DNA from 2 places in the Bradyrhizobium sp. KZN70725 genome. Region 2 is predicted to be linked to the other one. Evidence: predicted binding sites of a transcription regulator. Region 2 holds the regulator's gene; the other holds the start of a gene.
The links. Region 2 encodes LexA, which represses DNA repair genes until DNA is damaged. Its sites were predicted from a motif close to TGTTCNNNNTGTGTTCNG; they were not measured.
Positions count from the first base shown of each region.

Region 1 (8,303 bases), on a different contig from region 2:
GCCAGCGGCTGCCGCTGAAAGTCGCCGCTACGCCCTTCGTCCCCAATACCTACAAACGCTGAACGCCAAAGGATCGACCCCATGACGACGCTGTACACGTCCGACCACGAATGGCTCCGCATCGAGGGCGACGTCGCCACGATCGGGATCACCGACTATGCGCAGTCGCAGCTCGGCGACGTCGTGTTCGTCGAACTGCCCAAGGTCGGCCGCAGCCTGAAGAAGGCCGAGGCCGCCGCTGTCGTCGAATCCGTCAAGGCCGCCTCCGACGTTTACGCGCCGATCTCCGGCGAGGTGGTCGAGGTCAACGACGCGCTCGCCGCCGAGCCCGCGCTGGTCAATTCCGACGCCGGCGGCAAGGCCTGGTTCTTCAAGCTGAAGATTGCCGACAAGGGCGAGCTCGGCGGCCTGATGGACGAGGCCGCCTACGCCGCGCACACCGCCTAAAGGATCACTCCGAGGATCACGTCATGAACGCGCCCTTCAAGCCGATCAACGAAGCCGCCACCGATTTCGTCCGCCGCCACATCGGACCGTCGCCGCGCGACGTCAACGCGATGCTGGAGACGGTCGGCGCCGCGAGCCTGCAGGCGCTGATGAACGAGACGCTGCCGGCGTCGATCCGGCAGAAGGCGCCGCTCGATCTCGGCCGGGCGCTGAGCGAGACCGAGGCGCTCGCGCATATGAGCGAGCTCGCCGCGCAGAACCAGATGTTCACCTCGCTGATCGGCCAGGGCTATTCCGGCACCATCCTGCCCGCGGTGATCCAGCGCAACATTCTGGAGAACCCGGCCTGGTACACCGCCTATACGCCGTACCAGCCGGAGATCAGCCAGGGCCGGCTCGAGGCCCTGTTCAACTTCCAGACCATGATCTGCGATCTCACCGGGCTCGACGTCGCCAACGCCTCGCTGCTCGACGAAGCGACGGCAGCGGCGGAAGCGATGGCGCTCGCCGAGCGCCACTCGCAGGTCAAGGCGAAGGTGTTCTTCGTCGACAAGGAGGTGCATCCGCAGACGGTGGCGGTGATGCGCACGCGCGCCGCGCCGCTGGGCTGGGCGCTGGTGGTCGGCGATCCCCTGACCGAGCTCGACAACGCCGATGTGCTCGGCGCGCTGCTGCAATATCCGGGAACGTCGGGCGCAGTACGCGACCTCAAGCCTGCCATCGCGTCGCTGCGCGCCAAGGGCGCGCTTGCGATCGTCGCGGCGGACCTGCTGTCGCTGACGCTGCTCGCCTCGCCCGGCGAGCTCGGCGCCGACATCGCGATCGGTTCGGCGCAGCGGTTCGGCGTGCCGATGGGGTATGGCGGACCGCACGCCGCCTATATGGCGGTGCGCGACACGCTGAAGCGCTCGCTGCCCGGCCGCATCGTCGGCCTCTCGGTGGATTCGCGTGGGCAGCCCGCCTATCGCCTCGCGCTGCAGACCCGCGAGCAGCATATCCGCCGCGAGAAGGCGACCTCGAACATCTGCACCGCGCAGGTGCTGCTCGCCGTGATCGCCTCGATGTATGCGGTCTATCACGGTCCCGAGGGCCTGACCCATATCGCACGCAGCGTGCATCGCCGCGCCACCGTGCTTGCCGCCGGCCTGCGCAAGCTCGGCTTTGCGCCGACCACCGAAGCGTTCTTCGATACCGTGACCGTCGAGACAGGTAGCAAGCAGATCGAGCTCGTCACCCGCGCGCAGGCGGAGCGGATCAATCTGCGCATCGGCGCGACCACGCTCGGCATCGCGCTCGACGAGACCTCGACGCCGGAGACGGTCGAGGCGGTGTGGCGCGTGTTCGGCGGCAAGCTCAGCTATGCCGAGATCGAGGCCGGTGCGCACGAGGCGCTGCCGAAGGAGCTGCGGCGCACCAGCGCCTTCCTCAGCCATCCGGTGTTCAATACGCATCGTTCCGAGACCGAGCTGCTGCGCTACATGCGCAAGCTCAGCGATCGTGACCTCGCGCTCGACCGCGCGATGATCCCGCTCGGCTCCTGCACGATGAAGCTCAACGCCACCACCGAAATGATCCCGCTGACCTGGCCGGCGTTCAGCAATCTGCATCCGTTCGCGCCGGCGGATCAGGCCAAGGGCTATCACGCGCTGTTCAAGCGGCTGGAGCAATGGCTGTGCGACATCACCGGCTATGACGCAGTCTCGCTGCAGCCGAATTCCGGCGCGCAGGGCGAATATGCCGGGCTGCTGGCGATCCGCGGCTATCACCTCGCGCGCGGCGAGCCGCACCGCAAGGTGTGCCTGATCCCCTCCTCCGCGCACGGCACCAATCCGGCCTCGGCTGCGATGGTCGGCATGGAGGTCGTGGTCGTCGCGTGCGATGCTCGCGGCGACGTCGACGTCAATGATCTTCGCGCCAAGGCGGAGAAGCACTCCGCCAACCTTGCCGCGGTCATGATCACCTATCCGTCGACCCACGGCGTGTTCGAGGAGCATATCCGCGAGATCTGCGACATCGTGCATGCCCATGGCGGCCAGGTCTATCTCGACGGCGCCAACATGAACGCGCAGGTCGGACTGTCGCGGCCCGGCGACTACGGCGCCGATGTCAGCCATCTCAATTTGCACAAGACCTTCTGCATTCCGCATGGCGGCGGCGGCCCCGGCATGGGCCCGATCGGCGTGAAGGCGCATCTTGCGCCCTATCTGCCGGGCCATCCCGCAACCGACGGAGCGACGGCGCACGCCATCGGCGCGGTATCGGCTGCGCCGTTCGGCTCGGCGTCGATCCTGACCATCTCCTACATCTACATCCTGATGATGGGCGGCGAAGGCCTGACGCGCGCCACCGAGATCGCGATCCTCAACGCCAACTACATCGCCGCACGGCTGCAGCCGCACTTTCCGGTGCTGTACCGCAACGAGCGCGGCCGCGTTGCGCATGAGTGCATCGTCGATCCGCGGCCGCTGAAGACGACCAGCGGCGTCACCGTCGACGACATCGCAAAACGCCTGATCGACTACGGCTTCCACGCGCCGACCATGAGCTTCCCGGTGGCGGGCACGCTGATGATCGAACCGACGGAATCGGAATCGAAGTTCGAGATCGACCGGTTCTGCGACGCCATGATCGCGATCCGCGACGAAATCGCGGAGATCGAGAAGGGCCGCTGGAAGGTCGAGGCCTCGCCGCTGCGCCACGCGCCGCATACCGTACACGACATCGCCGACGATGCCTGGAACCGGGCCTACACCCGCGCCGAAGGCTGCTTCCCGGAGGGCGTGTCACGGTCCGACAAATACTGGAGCCCGGTCGGCCGCGTCGACAACGTCTACGGCGACCGCAACCTGGTGTGCTCGTGCCCGCCGGTCGAGGATTACGCGCAGGCGGCGGAGTAAAGCGCACCATTGTTGCAGCTACGTCGTGCTGCGTCTCTGACGCGTGATTCACTCGGTGTCATTCCGGGGCTCGCGAAGCGAGAACCCGGAATCTCGATCCACGACTTCCGGATTCCGGATTCGCGACTTCGTCGCGCCCCGGAATGACGGACTGGCCCGCCCGCGGCAGGAGGAAACATGCGCGAGGAATTCTGGTTCCATTTCCCGTTTCGCGTCCGCTATTCGGAGGTCGACGCGCAGGCCGTGGTGTTCAACGCCCACTACCTCACCTATTTCGACACCGCCATCACCGAATATTTCCGCGCGCTCGGCTACGACTATCTCGGCGAGGTGGCGCGGACCGGCATCGACTTCCACACCGTGAAATCGGTCGTCGAGTACAAGGCTCCGATCCGGTTCGACGAGGACATCGAGGTCTGCGTCCGGGTCGCCAAGATCGGCCGCTCCTCGATCAATCTTGCGCTCGCGATCTTCGCCAAAGGCTCCGATGACCTGCGCGCCACCGGCGAGATCATCTGGGTCGCGACCGACCAGAAGACCCATCAATCGGTCGCGGTGACCGAGGATTTGCGGGCGCTGATCGCGAGCCGGGAAAAGGCGCTGGCGTAGAGATCAGAACGTCGCGTGCTGGCGTCGCTCGAACAAGCCTTACGGAGCGACGAGAGTGCGGCTCTCGGCGTCCCAGCGCCACAGCCGCTCATTGGTCAGTTCGGTGCCGCCCCACCAGCGATGGATCGTGTTGTACTGGCTGAAGTCGAGCTCGCGATCCGACACTTCCTGGCCGAAATCGGTGAGCGACAGCCGACTGTGCAGGAGTCGGTTGTTTCGGGCCTTCAGATCGTCGGGCGCTTCGATCTCCGCGGGGAATCCGGTCAGAACCGGTGATGGACAATAGGCGAGCCGGTCCAGGATCAGCTCCGCTTCCTGAAAATCGAACACGCCGCGTTCCCGGTTCAGCTCGTTTGAAAGGACCTGTGGGCTTGTCTCGCCGTCGGCGACGAGATCCAGCATTCGCAGTTCGGACGCGCCGAGGCCGGTGTCTTGCCCGGGTAGCTCCTCCAGCAACGCAATCAGCGCCGCGCGGAGCTGCGGGATGGCCGACAGATCCTGCATGAGAAGGTCGAAACAGGGCTCGGGCGTCGGAGCGCGATAGGCATTCCAGGCGCGACCGGCCAATTCCAGCCGATCATCGGTCACCGCAAGTGCAGGCAATCGCCATTTCGCCAAGCTCTCGCCTCGGTACCTGCCGATCTCGACATCGGTCTGGACCAGCTTGAGCTTCGCTACGATGTGGCGGTGCGGGCGGAGCACGTCGAGCAACCAGGCCAGCACCAACTGGTCATTCGGCTGGGGATCAGCCCATAGCTCGACGCTATCGCAACGCTCGCACAACTCGACAAGCCCAATGTCCCGACCGATCGAGCCGGTCCATCTTGAACTGGCGAAGTCGAGCCAGTGCGTGTCGAAATCGACATGCTTTGCGGAACGCGGTTCCAGCAGGGTCGTGAGGTCATCCGACGAGGGCATTTTCCCCCAAACGAAGCGCGGCCTCAACCCGACGACGATGTCCGCCCTTCCCGCCTGCCTCAGGCGATAGCTCGCGAGTTCACTTGTCGCCAGGATCAGACTTGTCACGATGCTCTCCGGCTACGCGCGATGGCATCAGCACCGCAAGCTGAGGATCAACTGCTTTACAAAAGACACACAAAACCAAACGGGCGCCGAAGACGTCGGCAACTCAACGTCCTCAGCGCCCGCTTGCAGCGAAGTCATGTGATGATTTGAGCATGATCTCCGGACAAACGCTTCGCGTTTGTCGCGAGGGAAAACCGCTTCGCACTTTTCCGGATCATGCCGGAGACTTACTCCTCCGTCGGCTCCTCGCCCTCGGCGTCGCGTTCGGGCGTGCCGGCGAGGATCTGCTCGGAGATCAGGCCGGAGTTCTGCCGGATCGCGGCTTCGATCTTGGCGGTGATGTCGGGATTCGACTTCAGGAATGCCTTGGAATTCTCGCGACCCTGGCCGAGCCGCTGGCTGTCATAGGAGAACCAGGCGCCGGACTTCTCGACGATGCCGGCCTTGACGCCGAGGTCGAGGATCTCGCCCATCTTGGAGACGCCCTCGCCATACATGATGTCGAACTCGACCTGCTTGAAGGGCGGCGCCAGCTTGTTCTTCACCACCTTGACGCGGGTGGTGTTGCCGACGACTTCGTCGCGCTCCTTGATAGCGCCGATGCGGCGGATGTCGAGACGAACCGAGGCATAAAACTTCAGCGCGTTGCCGCCGGTGGTGGTCTCCGGCGAGCCGTACATCACGCCGATCTTCATGCGGATCTGGTTGATGAAGATTACCATGGTGTGGGACTTGTTGATCGAGGCGGTCAGCTTGCGCAGCGCCTGGCTCATCAGGCGGGCCTGCAGACCCGGTAGCGCATCGCCCATCTCGCCCTCGAGCTCGGCCTTCGGCACCAGCGCTGCAACCGAATCGACCACCAGCACGTCGACCGCGCCGGAGCGCACCAGCGTGTCGCAAATCTCCAGCGCCTGCTCGCCGGTGTCCGGCTGCGAGATCAAGAGCTCGTCGATGTTGACGCCGAGCTTGCGCGCATAGACCGGGTCGAGCGCGTGTTCAGCGTCGATGAAGGCGCAGATGCCGCCCTTCTTCTGGCCTTCCGCCACGGTGTGCAGCGCCAGCGTGGTCTTGCCCGAGGATTCCGGCCCGTAGATTTCGACGACGCGTCCCTTCGGCAGACCGCCAACGCCGAGCGCAATATCGAGCCCGAGCGACCCCGACGACACCGTCTCGACATCCATCGAACGGTCGTTCTTGCCGAGCTTCATCACCGAGCCCTTGCCGAACTGGCGCTCGATCTGGGAGAGCGCGGCTGAGAGGGCCTTGGACTTGTCCATGGAGGATCCTTCGACGATACGCAGTGCGGTGGCGGACATTTGGGATGTGCTCCTTATGGCGGGGATTCGCTAGCGGGAAAACGGGCGACGAGATCGGGTGGAATGCGTTGTTGATTGGAACCTCGTACCACGTTTGTTCTAAGTTCGCAATATGTTCTTTCAAACAGACCGGTACTGGCCTGTTTCCATCCCTAGTGGCCTGCTTTGAAATTTCGAGTGGCCTAGTTTGGATTTAATCCTGTGGCAACCAAGGGTTGGCCGATGTTCTCGGTAGGACTACTGAGTCGCCAATCCGATGTTCTGCACATAGCAATACTTATGGTCCGCCAAGTGTTCTCCCTCCACAGAGGAGAAGTGTTACCGGGGTTCTCCGTTGGTGAACGGAGTTCCTTAATAACTCAGCAACCAAAGACGTTCGGGTGTATTGTCCCTTCATCACCGGCCGAGGCTCTGCCCGTAGGCGTCGGTGGCTGAGAGACCGGCTAGCGCTCCCGCCTGCATAACAGGGAGCGCGGCTATGGCCGAACAGCGCAACTATCGTCCCGACCAATTGTGGTTTGAAAAGCTCGCCGTTTACGCACGCGAGCTAATCCAGCACTCGCTCAAACTCCTCAACGAGTCGGTGCCGGATACGTTTGCGGGTCGCAAAACCCACGAGCCCTTTCCACAAGAGGAAAGCAGATACGGGCTCGACGAGAGAAAATCGGACTTAACCTAAGAGAGGGCGGGAATTGAGATGCGGCGCTAAAAGTGCGGATGATTGATCCAATGTTCGCCCGTTCTCAGGTTGCTATCGAAGAGAGCCACAGGCTCCGCAATCAACGAAAAGCGCTCGCAGACCAGCGGGACGCGCAGTTGGCCGAGCTGCGACGATCCATCTACGACAGCGCCAGCGCCCGCGTGGAGATCAAGGCTCATCGAGACAACAGCGAGTGAGGCACCTTGTGTGCAGCAAATGCGAAGATTTGGACACGCGCATTGAGCAGTTCCGACGCTTCACCGCGCAACTGCTCGATCTCCTCACGCTGGAGCGATTAAACGCGTCAATCGCGCAAATGGAAGCTGAGAAGAAAAAGCTTCACCCGACGCAAGAGTAAGGCCGCCTCAGTTGGCGGCCTCTTTCATTTCGTATTGTTCGGCCAAGAAAGCCCTTCTGTTCCGGCTGGCTCGCTTCGGTAGATCATTTTGAAGATGCTGGCGGCGGTATCGAGCCAGAGTTTCCGTTTGTCCTCTGGCCAGACTTCTCCTGCCTTCGGCAATTCCTTCAAGAGGCCTTGCACGAATGGATGTAGACCCGGCGGTTCATTTCCATCATTGCCACTGTCCCGGCGCTTCTCCTCCTCGCGCCTTTCGGGCGGCGGTTCATCGCGCTGTACAATTCCCGGCTTAACAAAGCGCCCCGTCGCTGAATCAATAAAGCCTGCGTACTGCGCCGACTTCATAAATGTCTGCCTAGCCCTGTCTTTTTGTTTGGGCGAGACGCCCAACTCATGCCGTCCGTCTTTAAGTCCCCGTATCCTAGTTTGATTTTTGGGGTGTACTTGTTCGGATTAAGCGAACGGAAACCGTAGCTTGGCCGGTGTTCTCAGTAGGACTACCGAGGCGACCCATCGGATGTTCTATCCCCGTCCCGCCTTTGACCGAGATCAGGGAATTTAATCTTGAGAGAACGAACCGGGGGCAACGGAACGTGATACGATAGCATCATCACCGGCCAAGGCTTTGCCCGTAGGCGTCGGTGGCTGAGAGACGAGACCAACAGCGCTCCCGCCTGCATAGGAAGGGAGCGCGGCCATGCCGAACCATTCCACAATAGTGCACCGCGAGATGCAGCTTCGCCATCTGGAGCAAGCCGAGCGGCATATTGCCCAAGGCGAACGACACATTGCCGAGCAAGAGGGACTGATCGAGCACCTTGCCAATCACGGGCACGATCTAGCGGAAGCGAAGAAGCTTCTGGATAACTTCTACTCATGCCAGGTTTTGCACGTTCAGCACCGCGACCGAATCCGCAGAGAGCTGGGAGAGTAGGGCCACCTCAGTAGGG
Region 1 is NZ_JBUYWT010000031.1:88,650-96,952, forward strand. Features, by position in the region: gene gcvT (glycine cleavage system aminomethyltransferase GcvT) at 1-62, shown strand, start outside; gene gcvH (glycine cleavage system protein GcvH) at 82-447, shown strand; gene gcvP (aminomethyl-transferring glycine dehydrogenase) at 471-3,344, shown strand; gene ACZBJS_RS26390 (acyl-CoA thioesterase) at 3,522-3,953, shown strand; gene ACZBJS_RS26395 (hypothetical protein) at 3,993-4,979, opposite strand; gene recA (recombinase RecA) at 5,207-6,295, opposite strand; gene ACZBJS_RS26405 (hypothetical protein) at 6,774-6,974, shown strand; gene ACZBJS_RS26410 (hypothetical protein) at 7,025-7,192, shown strand; gene ACZBJS_RS26415 (hypothetical protein) at 7,378-7,698, opposite strand; gene ACZBJS_RS26420 (hypothetical protein) at 8,051-8,287, shown strand.
Region 1: the regulator LexA is predicted to act here: its motif matches at 6,398-6,415, upstream of recA (recombinase RecA).

Region 2 (8,303 bases):
CGGGCCGCGTGGCGGCATCGTTCTTTGTCGCCGGGAGTTCGCCGGCAAGATAGACGCGTCGGTGTTCCCGGGATTGCAGGGAGGTCCGCACATGAACGTTGTGGCCGGAACCGCGGTCACGCTGAAGAAGGCTTCGACGTCCGATTTTCATGCCTATGCAAGGCTGGTCATGCGCAACGCGAAGGTCCTAGCCGAAGCGTTGATGGAACGCGGCATGACGTTGATCACCGGCGGAACCGACAATCACATGATGGTCGTGGATACCGTGGCCAGCGTCGGCGTGGACGGCAGCGCGGCCGAGAACATCCTCGACGCCGTTGGGATCACCGCAAACAAGCAGATCATTCCCGACGATCCGCATCCACCGCTCAAGCCGAGCGGCATTCGCCTCGGGACGCCGGCGGCGACCACGCGCGGCATGGGCGAGCCCGAAATGCGCCTGATCGCCGAACTCATTGCGGAGTCCCTCCGGTCGAAGGGAGATGCAGCGGTCGTCAAGCGACTGAGGTCGATCAGCGTCGAGATGTGCCGCGCTTTCCCCGTTCCGGGGATCGCGCCGCCCTCGTAGGCGGCCGACCTGCGTTCCTGTTCCGCGCCCGTCGCGTCACTCGGCAGGTCGTGAAGGTTCCCGGGGGAAGGACCGGAACGGAAATCGTTGCTGTTCGTTGGACCGCATGATCTCGAAGACGGAGCGTCCAACGCCGTGACCCGGAAAACCTTGCAAGCACGCTCGGAACAGGCGCTCGTCGTCATCATTCTCAGCACCGGTGCGCTGATCGGTTACCTCGGCTTGGCGCTGTCCAGGCTGTGAGAGCGACGCCGGCGGGCACCAAGCCGCCGGCAGGTATCAAGTCGCTTGGTACCCTGAAAGCGCGCGCGCGTGCCACTGAGTTGCCCGACGCGGCAAGCCAAGCCCCGTAGCAAAAATATAGGGTGAAACGAAGAGCAAGGCTCGGACAGACATGTCGCGAGAATGCGGATGTTTGACGCACAAGCGACGACACCCGCCGTCGTCCCGGCGAAGGCCGGGACCCCTTACCCCAATCTCAATTGTTGCGCGACGCTGGGGCCACGATCCCGTTCCTGATCAAATGCGGTGGTTATGGGTCCCGGCCTTCGCCGGGACGACGGTGGTGTGCGCGGGAACAGTCTCGCGATGGATGCAACGCCACGTACAATCCACACACCGGTCACTGAAATCGAGGACATTGCCGCCTGCCCGCAATTCTCGTACACGGTTTCATGCAATGACCTCGCAATTCACTCCCAACTCCGTCGACGTGCTGCTGTTCGATATCGGCCGCGTCGTGCTCGACATCAACTTTGACAAGGTGATGGCGCACTGGGCGCAGCATGCCGGGTGTGCGCCCGCCGAGCTCGCCACGCGCTTTGTCGTCGACGACAGTTTCAAGCATCATGAGATCGGCCGGATCGACGACGCGGCATTCTTCGAGAATCTGCGCCGGACGCTCGGCATCAACATCACGGACGCCCAGTTCCTCGAAGGCTGGAATGCGATCTTCACCGGCGAGATGCCGGGCATCGCCCCGCTGCTCGCGGCGGCCGCCAAGCGGATGCCGCTCTACGCCTTCTCCAACACCAATCCGGCCCATGTCGCGCATTTCTCGGTCACCCATGCCGAGCTGCTCAGCCATTTCCGCAACGTCTTCCTGTCCTCGAGCATCGGCTTCCGCAAACCCGACGCCGAGGCCTATGATCATGTGGTAAAAGCCATCGGCGTGCCGGCGTCGCGGATCCTGTTTTTCGACGACCTGGCCGCCAATATCGAAGGTGCGCGGGCCCGCGGCCTTTATGCTATCCACGTGACATCGACGGATGACGTGGCAAGGGCTTTGACCGCACTTGGAATTTGAAGATTAGGAATTGAGGAACTCTGAGCGTGGCCCTGATGCCGGTTGCCGATGCCCTGTCCGCCGTCCTCGCCGGCGCCGAACCGCTGCCGGAGGAGATGGTCGCGCTCGATGCCGCCTACCACCGCACGCTTGCGCACGACCTCGCGGCGCTCCGCACCCAGCCGCCGCAGCCGATGTCGGCGATGGACGGCTATGCGGTGCGCGCCGCCGATGCGGCTGATCTAAAGGCCCGGCTCAAGGTGATCGGCGAAGTCGCCGCCGGCCGGCCGTTCGACCGGACGGTCGGCGCCGGCGAGGCGGTGCGGATCTTCACCGGCGGCGTGATCCCCAATGGCGCCGACGCGGTGATCATCCAGGAGGACACCGCCGTCGACGGCGACCACATCACGATCACGGAGGCCGCCAGCGTCGGGCGGCACATCCGCCCGGCTGGGGTCGACTTCCGTGAGGGCGAGGTGCTGCTCGCCGGCGGCAGCCGCCTGTCCGACCGCGCGCTGTCGCTGGCGGCCGCCATGAACTATCCGGGACTTGCGGTGCGCCGCCGCCCGAAGGTCGCGGTGCTGGCGACCGGCGACGAGCTGGTGATGCCGGGCTCGCAGCCCGGCCCCGGCCAGATCGTCTATTCCAACGGCTACGCGCTGCGGGCGCTGGCGCGCGCCGAGGGCGCCGAGACCGTCGACCTCGGCGTTGCCGCCGACACGGTGGAGGCGACCACGGCGGGCATCCGCCGGGCGCGCGAGGCCGGTGCCGATGTCCTGATCACGACAGGCGGCGCCTCGGTCGGCGACCACGATCTCGTCAAGCGGTCGCTGGAAGCCGAGGGCGTCGACATGACGTTCTGGCGGATTGCGATGCGGCCCGGCAAGCCGATGATGCATGGCCGGCTCGGCGCGATGAGGGTGATCGGCCTGCCCGGCAATCCGGTGTCGTCCTATGTCTGCGCCTTCCTGTTCCTGGTGCCGTTGATTCGGGCGCTGAGCGGCCGGAAAGTGATTCATCATCGCCGCACGAGCGCCCTGCTCGGCCGCGACCTCGCCGCCAACGACCAGCGCGAGGACTATCTGCGTGCACGGCTCGAAGCGCGCGAGGACGGCACGTTGATCGCAACGCCGGTGACGCAGCAGGACTCGTCGTTGCTCGGGAATCTCGCTGCGGCACGGGCACTTCTCGTGCGCCCGCCGTTCGCGGCGGCGGCCGTCGAAGGCAGCGAATGCGAGATCCTGACACTGCCCGAATAGGGTTTTCGCGCCCCGCCGATTGTGCGTTGCCCGACACGTTCACCGGAAATTAAGTGGTTGCGGAACACATATCGAACATATAGTGTCCGTTCATGATTTGTTTCGAGTGCTGGTGTCTACATTCGGGAAGCTGCATGGAAGCAGGTGCATCGAGCACATGCTCCTGAGGTCAGGCCCGGCCTGCAGGCCCCACCAGAAGAGTCTCGGAATCGAACGACGCTATCAACCGGGGGAATACTCGAGATGCTCACGCGCAAACAGTACGAACTACTGCGTTTCATCAATGAACGTCTGAAAGAGGCCGGCGTACCGCCCTCCTTCGACGAGATGAAGGATGCGCTCGACCTGCGCTCGAAGTCCGGTATCCACCGCCTGATCACTGCGCTGGAGGAGCGCGGCTTCATCCGCCGTCTGCCGAACCGCGCCCGCGCCATCGAGGTCATCAAGCTGCCCGAACTCTCGGCCGGCGGCGGCAACGGTCGCCGCGGCTTCACGCCCAGCGTCATCGAAGGCACCCTCGGCCGGCGCGCCAGCACGCCGCCGATTGCCGAGGACGACGGCAACCGTCCGGTCGCGGTCCCCGTGATGGGCCGGATCGCCGCCGGTACGCCGATCGAGGCGCTGCAGACCCGCAGCCACACCATCAGCGTGCCGCCCGACATGCTCGGCGCCGGCGAGCACTACGCGCTCGAGGTACGCGGCGACTCGATGGTCGATGCCGGCATCCTCGACGGCGACATGGCGCTGATCCAGCGCAACGACGTCGCCAATACCGGCGACATCGTGGTGGCGCTGATCGACGAGGAGGAAGCGACCCTGAAGCGCTTCCGCCGCCGCGGCGCATCGATCGCGCTCGAGCCGGCCAACACCGCCTATGAAGTGCGCATCCTGCCGCCGAACCGGGTCCGCATCCAGGGCAAGCTGATCGGCCTTTATCGCAAATACTGAATTGCAAATACTTGCGGCGGCCGGGAACGAGCAACACGTCGGATCGTTCCTTGCATGATAGTGTAGCGTACGGCCTGCCCGATGCGCTCCGATACCTCTCGCGCAGCGTCGCGTGTTTGTGATCGGAGCGATCTCGGACCAGTCGTACAATCGCCCAGAAACGAGCAGACGCTCGTTCGCTATCGTCCACTCTGGTAGAGGCCCTAATGCCTCAAGGAGAGGCACGGGTCGCTACCTCGAAATGAGGAGCCATCCGATGTGTGACTATAGTCTGCACGCCGTGGCATCGCGCCCCGCCATTGTCGGAGAGACGCTGATCACGACGACGTTCCGCGGCACGTCGACCCGCGGCTTTGCTTCGGAGAATGACCCCACTGTCGCGGTCTGCATGCTGCCGGGCACCGAGCTCGCTTTCGCCGAGAACGTTCGCTACGACAGCCGCTGGATCTGGACCAAGACGCTGAACTATCGCGTCGGCGTATTCAACGAAGTCGAGCCCGACGTGCCCGATCGGCATCATGATGCGGTCGAATTCCCCGACGGCAGCCATGTGCTGGTGACCCAGCTGGTCGAGGGACAGCGCGTCAGCGTGCTGCAATTGCCGGCGCTGCATCCGCCGGTCGAGCAGAAGCCGAAGGTTGTGGAGCGGCGGCCTTCCGCATTCGCAACGCTGTTTTTGGGTTGAGCGCATCGTCGCCGTGGAATGAGCTGTTCGGCGGCGGATGACCTAAGCAATTTCGGGCGACCCCGGACTCCCGCTTCCGGGGCGCAGAAGGAGATTTGCGTCGGCCGGCACCTTGGCGCATCATCGGGTACCGAGGACGTGCGCGGTGGTCGATAAGGTCACATGGCAAAAGGCTGGACGCGTCACGGAACCGGGCCGCTACATGTTCCGGTTCGGTTGGCTGACGGTAACGGCCGACGACCTGAAAGTCTGGGAGCAATTTCCCGAGGCTTCCTTCACTCTCGTCAAGAAGCCCGACGCCGGCCCCGACTCCGACGAATACCATCTCGGCCTGTTCGAGCTGCCGAGCGCGCCCTTGCCGGACCACGGCTAATCATCGCCCTGCAGATCGGTCTCGGCCGGCGTCGCATCCACCGCAGGCCGCGGCGCGGGGGCGCGTAGCGTCGTCTCGCTCTCGCCGTCGCCGGGAACCGCCGGCGACCACGGCCGGTCGATCCCGCCGGGCTTGACCGCATCGACGACGTAGCCGTCCCTGCTCCGTCGCAGCACCAGCGCGCCGTGGCGGCGCAGCCGCTCGGCATCGATCACCGATGCCGCGCAGCCCTGCGGCGCCGGCCGCGCCGTCACGATCAGGCCTGCGCGCTCGCAGTCGTCCACTAGGGCCTCCGGCCGGGTCGCCAGCGCGACGAAGGCGCCGCCGGGTCCCTGGGTCACGCAGCCGCTGGCATCGCAGGAGACGCCCTCGCCGAGCGACGCATCGGTGGCGGTGCGCGCGTCGGCGTCCGCCGCCAGCCACTCCTTGACCAAAAATGCATCCTTGGCGCTGTGCATTAGATGCAGCCGTCCATCACCGCCACGCACCGCGACATTGCGGCCGTCGCCCGAGATCAGCACGTCCGGCTGCGGCACCCTGAGCGCCCAGACCGAGGCCACCAGCAGCAGCACCGCACCTGACCAGCGCAGCGGCGTGCGCAGCAGCCCGAGCAGGATGATGCCGGCGCTCGCTGCGATCAGCGGCCCGATGCCGAACGCCGCCATGCGGCCGACCGCGCCCGGGAGTGCGGCGCCCCATTGCGTCACCAGGATCATCCAGTCGATGCCAAGACCCATGATCGCCCAGAACACGCCGTCGAAGCCGAACGGCATGGCGACGAGCCCCAGCAGGCCGGCCGGCATCACGACCGCCGAGACCACCGGCATCGCCGCGAGGTTGGCGAGCAGCCCGTAGGGCGTCACGCGGTGGAAATGGAATGCGGCATAGGGCGTCGTCCCCAGCCCCGCCACCAGCGAGGCCAGCATCAGCATCGTGAGCTCGCGCCCGCCCCACAGCGCGACGCGCGCGGTCGCCGAATGGTCGGGCGACGCCAGCAGGTTCGGCAGCCCGATCTGCACCAGCGCCACCAGCCCGAGCGTCGCGGCGAACGACATCTGGAAACTGGAATGCACCAGCGCCTCCGGCGCGATCGCGAGCACGATCAGCGCTGCCACCGCCAGCGTGCGAAAGGTGATGGCCCGGCGGTCGACGATCACGGCGAGCAGCACCACGGCGGTCATGAAGAATGACCGCTGGGTCGCGACCTCCGCGCCCGACAGCAGAAGATAGAATGCGGCGGCGACCAGCGCGGCCGCCGCCGCCCATTTCTTGATCGGATGCGCCGCCGTCAGCGCCGGAAACAGCGCGAGCAGCGCGCGCACCGCGAAAAACACGACGCCGGCGACCACGGCCATGTGGTAGCCGGAGATCGACAGCACGTGGCCGAGTCCCGAGATGAACATCGCATCGTTGACCGGCGACGAGATCGCATCGCGCCGGCCGGTGAGCAAGGCGGTCGCGATCGCGCGCTGGTCGCCGTCGAGCGTGGTGCGAATCCGCGCGTCGATGGTGTCGCGCAGGCCCTGCATGAAGGCGGCGTAGCGCAGCGCAAAGCCGCCGGTCGCAGGCGGCTCCCTGGTCTTGACGGCGCCCATCACGAAGCCGGAGGCGCCGATGCCCTGGAAATACAGGTCGCGGCCGAAATCATAGGAGCCCGGGCGCTGTGGCCCGAGCGGCGGCATCAGCCGTGCCTTCAATTCAACGAAGCTGCCGACATCGGGCGCGGTGCCCTTCTTCACCGAGAGCCGGACCCGATCGAGCTTCGTCATGTCGCGCGGGCTCTCCATCGAAACCACACGCAGCACGAAACGATCGGTCTTCTCGCGGATGTCGCGCGTCTCGACGAAGCCGGTCAGCGCCACCGAGAACATCGGCCGCGCCAGCACCGTGTGAGCGACGCGCGCCGTCTTCCAGGTCGCCGTCGCAAAGCCCGCGGCGACCGCGGCCAGCATCACGATGACGGGAAACACGCTGCGCCGCCGCAGCAGCAGCGCCAGCAGGCAGAGCAGGATTGCGGCGGTGGCCGCGACCGACAGCACCGGCTCGTGCTCGGCCGCGAAATAGAACGCGATGCCGGTGCCGAACGCCACCGGCACCCAGGGCAACAGGCGGCCCGCCCCCGCCTCCGCGCGCGCCCATTGCCGCAATGTCTCGACGAGAGGCTTCCAGATCCCGGCGCGCGCCCGGGAGAAAGCCGCCGACCGGCGCAGCCGTGCGCGGCGGCCACGTCCCCGCGTAGCCGCGTTTGCCGCCCGGCGTCGTGCCCTGCTCCGCCATTCCGCCTGCGATCCCTGCCGGGCGGCAGGCTAGCGGATGGCCCCGTCGCCCAGCGGAACGGATGCAGAATACGGACCGGGAACGCCCGGGGTACCTGGATCGTCCTGCGCCTTGCCTAGCTCGCGCCGCGCCACAGCTGCCGCCTGCGTCAAATCGATCGAGCCGAAAGTCTCACTAAGATACCGATCACATTAGGAATAGACTGTCCTGATGCCTCCACTCCCAAATAGACAGGGATGAGGCAGTGACGGCTCGCGGCACTTGAAGGCCGCTGGAGCTCCTCTCAGGTGGCCACAACTCCCCTGAGATCAGGCGTTGCGGACGAACGCGCAAATCTCGCCTGTAACGCCGTGCACCACGCGCACTCCGCGAGCGGATAGATCGCTGAAAAACGCGAGGAGTAGCGTTTGCTTTTGAGAGGAGCAGCACATGGCAATTCAAGTACCAAGCGATTTTCGCCGCGTGATTGTCGCTGCGTCAGTGGGAAACATCATTGAATGGTACGACTTTTATATTTTTGGCAGCCTGGCCGCCGTTCTGTCGGTCAAGTTCTTTGAGCAATCCCACCCCGTCGCAGCCCTGCTGAGCACGATCGCGCTGTTCACTGCGGGATTCCTGATCCGCCCGCTGGGGGCCTTCCTGTTCGGATGGATGGGCGATCGGGTCGGCCGCAAATATACATTCCTCATTACGCTGAGCGGAATGGGCCTGGGAACGGGAGCGATCGGACTGATCCCAACTTATCAGTCGATCGGCCTGACGGCCGCATTCGTTCTGTTCGGCTTGCGGATGATCCAGGGTCTCTGCCTGGGCGGCGAATATGGCGGCGCCATCACCTACGTCGCCGAGCATGTTCCGGACGACAGCCGCGGCTACTACACGGGCTGGCTACAAACCTCGCCGACGCT
Region 2 is NZ_JBUYWT010000009.1:59,076-67,378, forward strand. Features, by position in the region: gene ACZBJS_RS11080 (serine hydroxymethyltransferase) at 1-568, shown strand, start outside; gene ACZBJS_RS11085 (hypothetical protein) at 656-811, shown strand; gene ACZBJS_RS11090 (HAD family hydrolase) at 1,248-1,874, shown strand; gene ACZBJS_RS11095 (molybdopterin molybdotransferase MoeA) at 1,901-3,112, shown strand; gene lexA (transcriptional repressor LexA) at 3,356-4,060, shown strand; gene ACZBJS_RS11105 (hypothetical protein) at 4,317-4,745, shown strand; gene ACZBJS_RS11110 (hypothetical protein) at 4,891-5,118, shown strand; partial or broken gene ACZBJS_RS11115 (ComEC/Rec2 family competence protein) at 5,115-7,395, opposite strand; gene ACZBJS_RS11120 (MFS transporter) at 7,825-8,303, shown strand, end outside.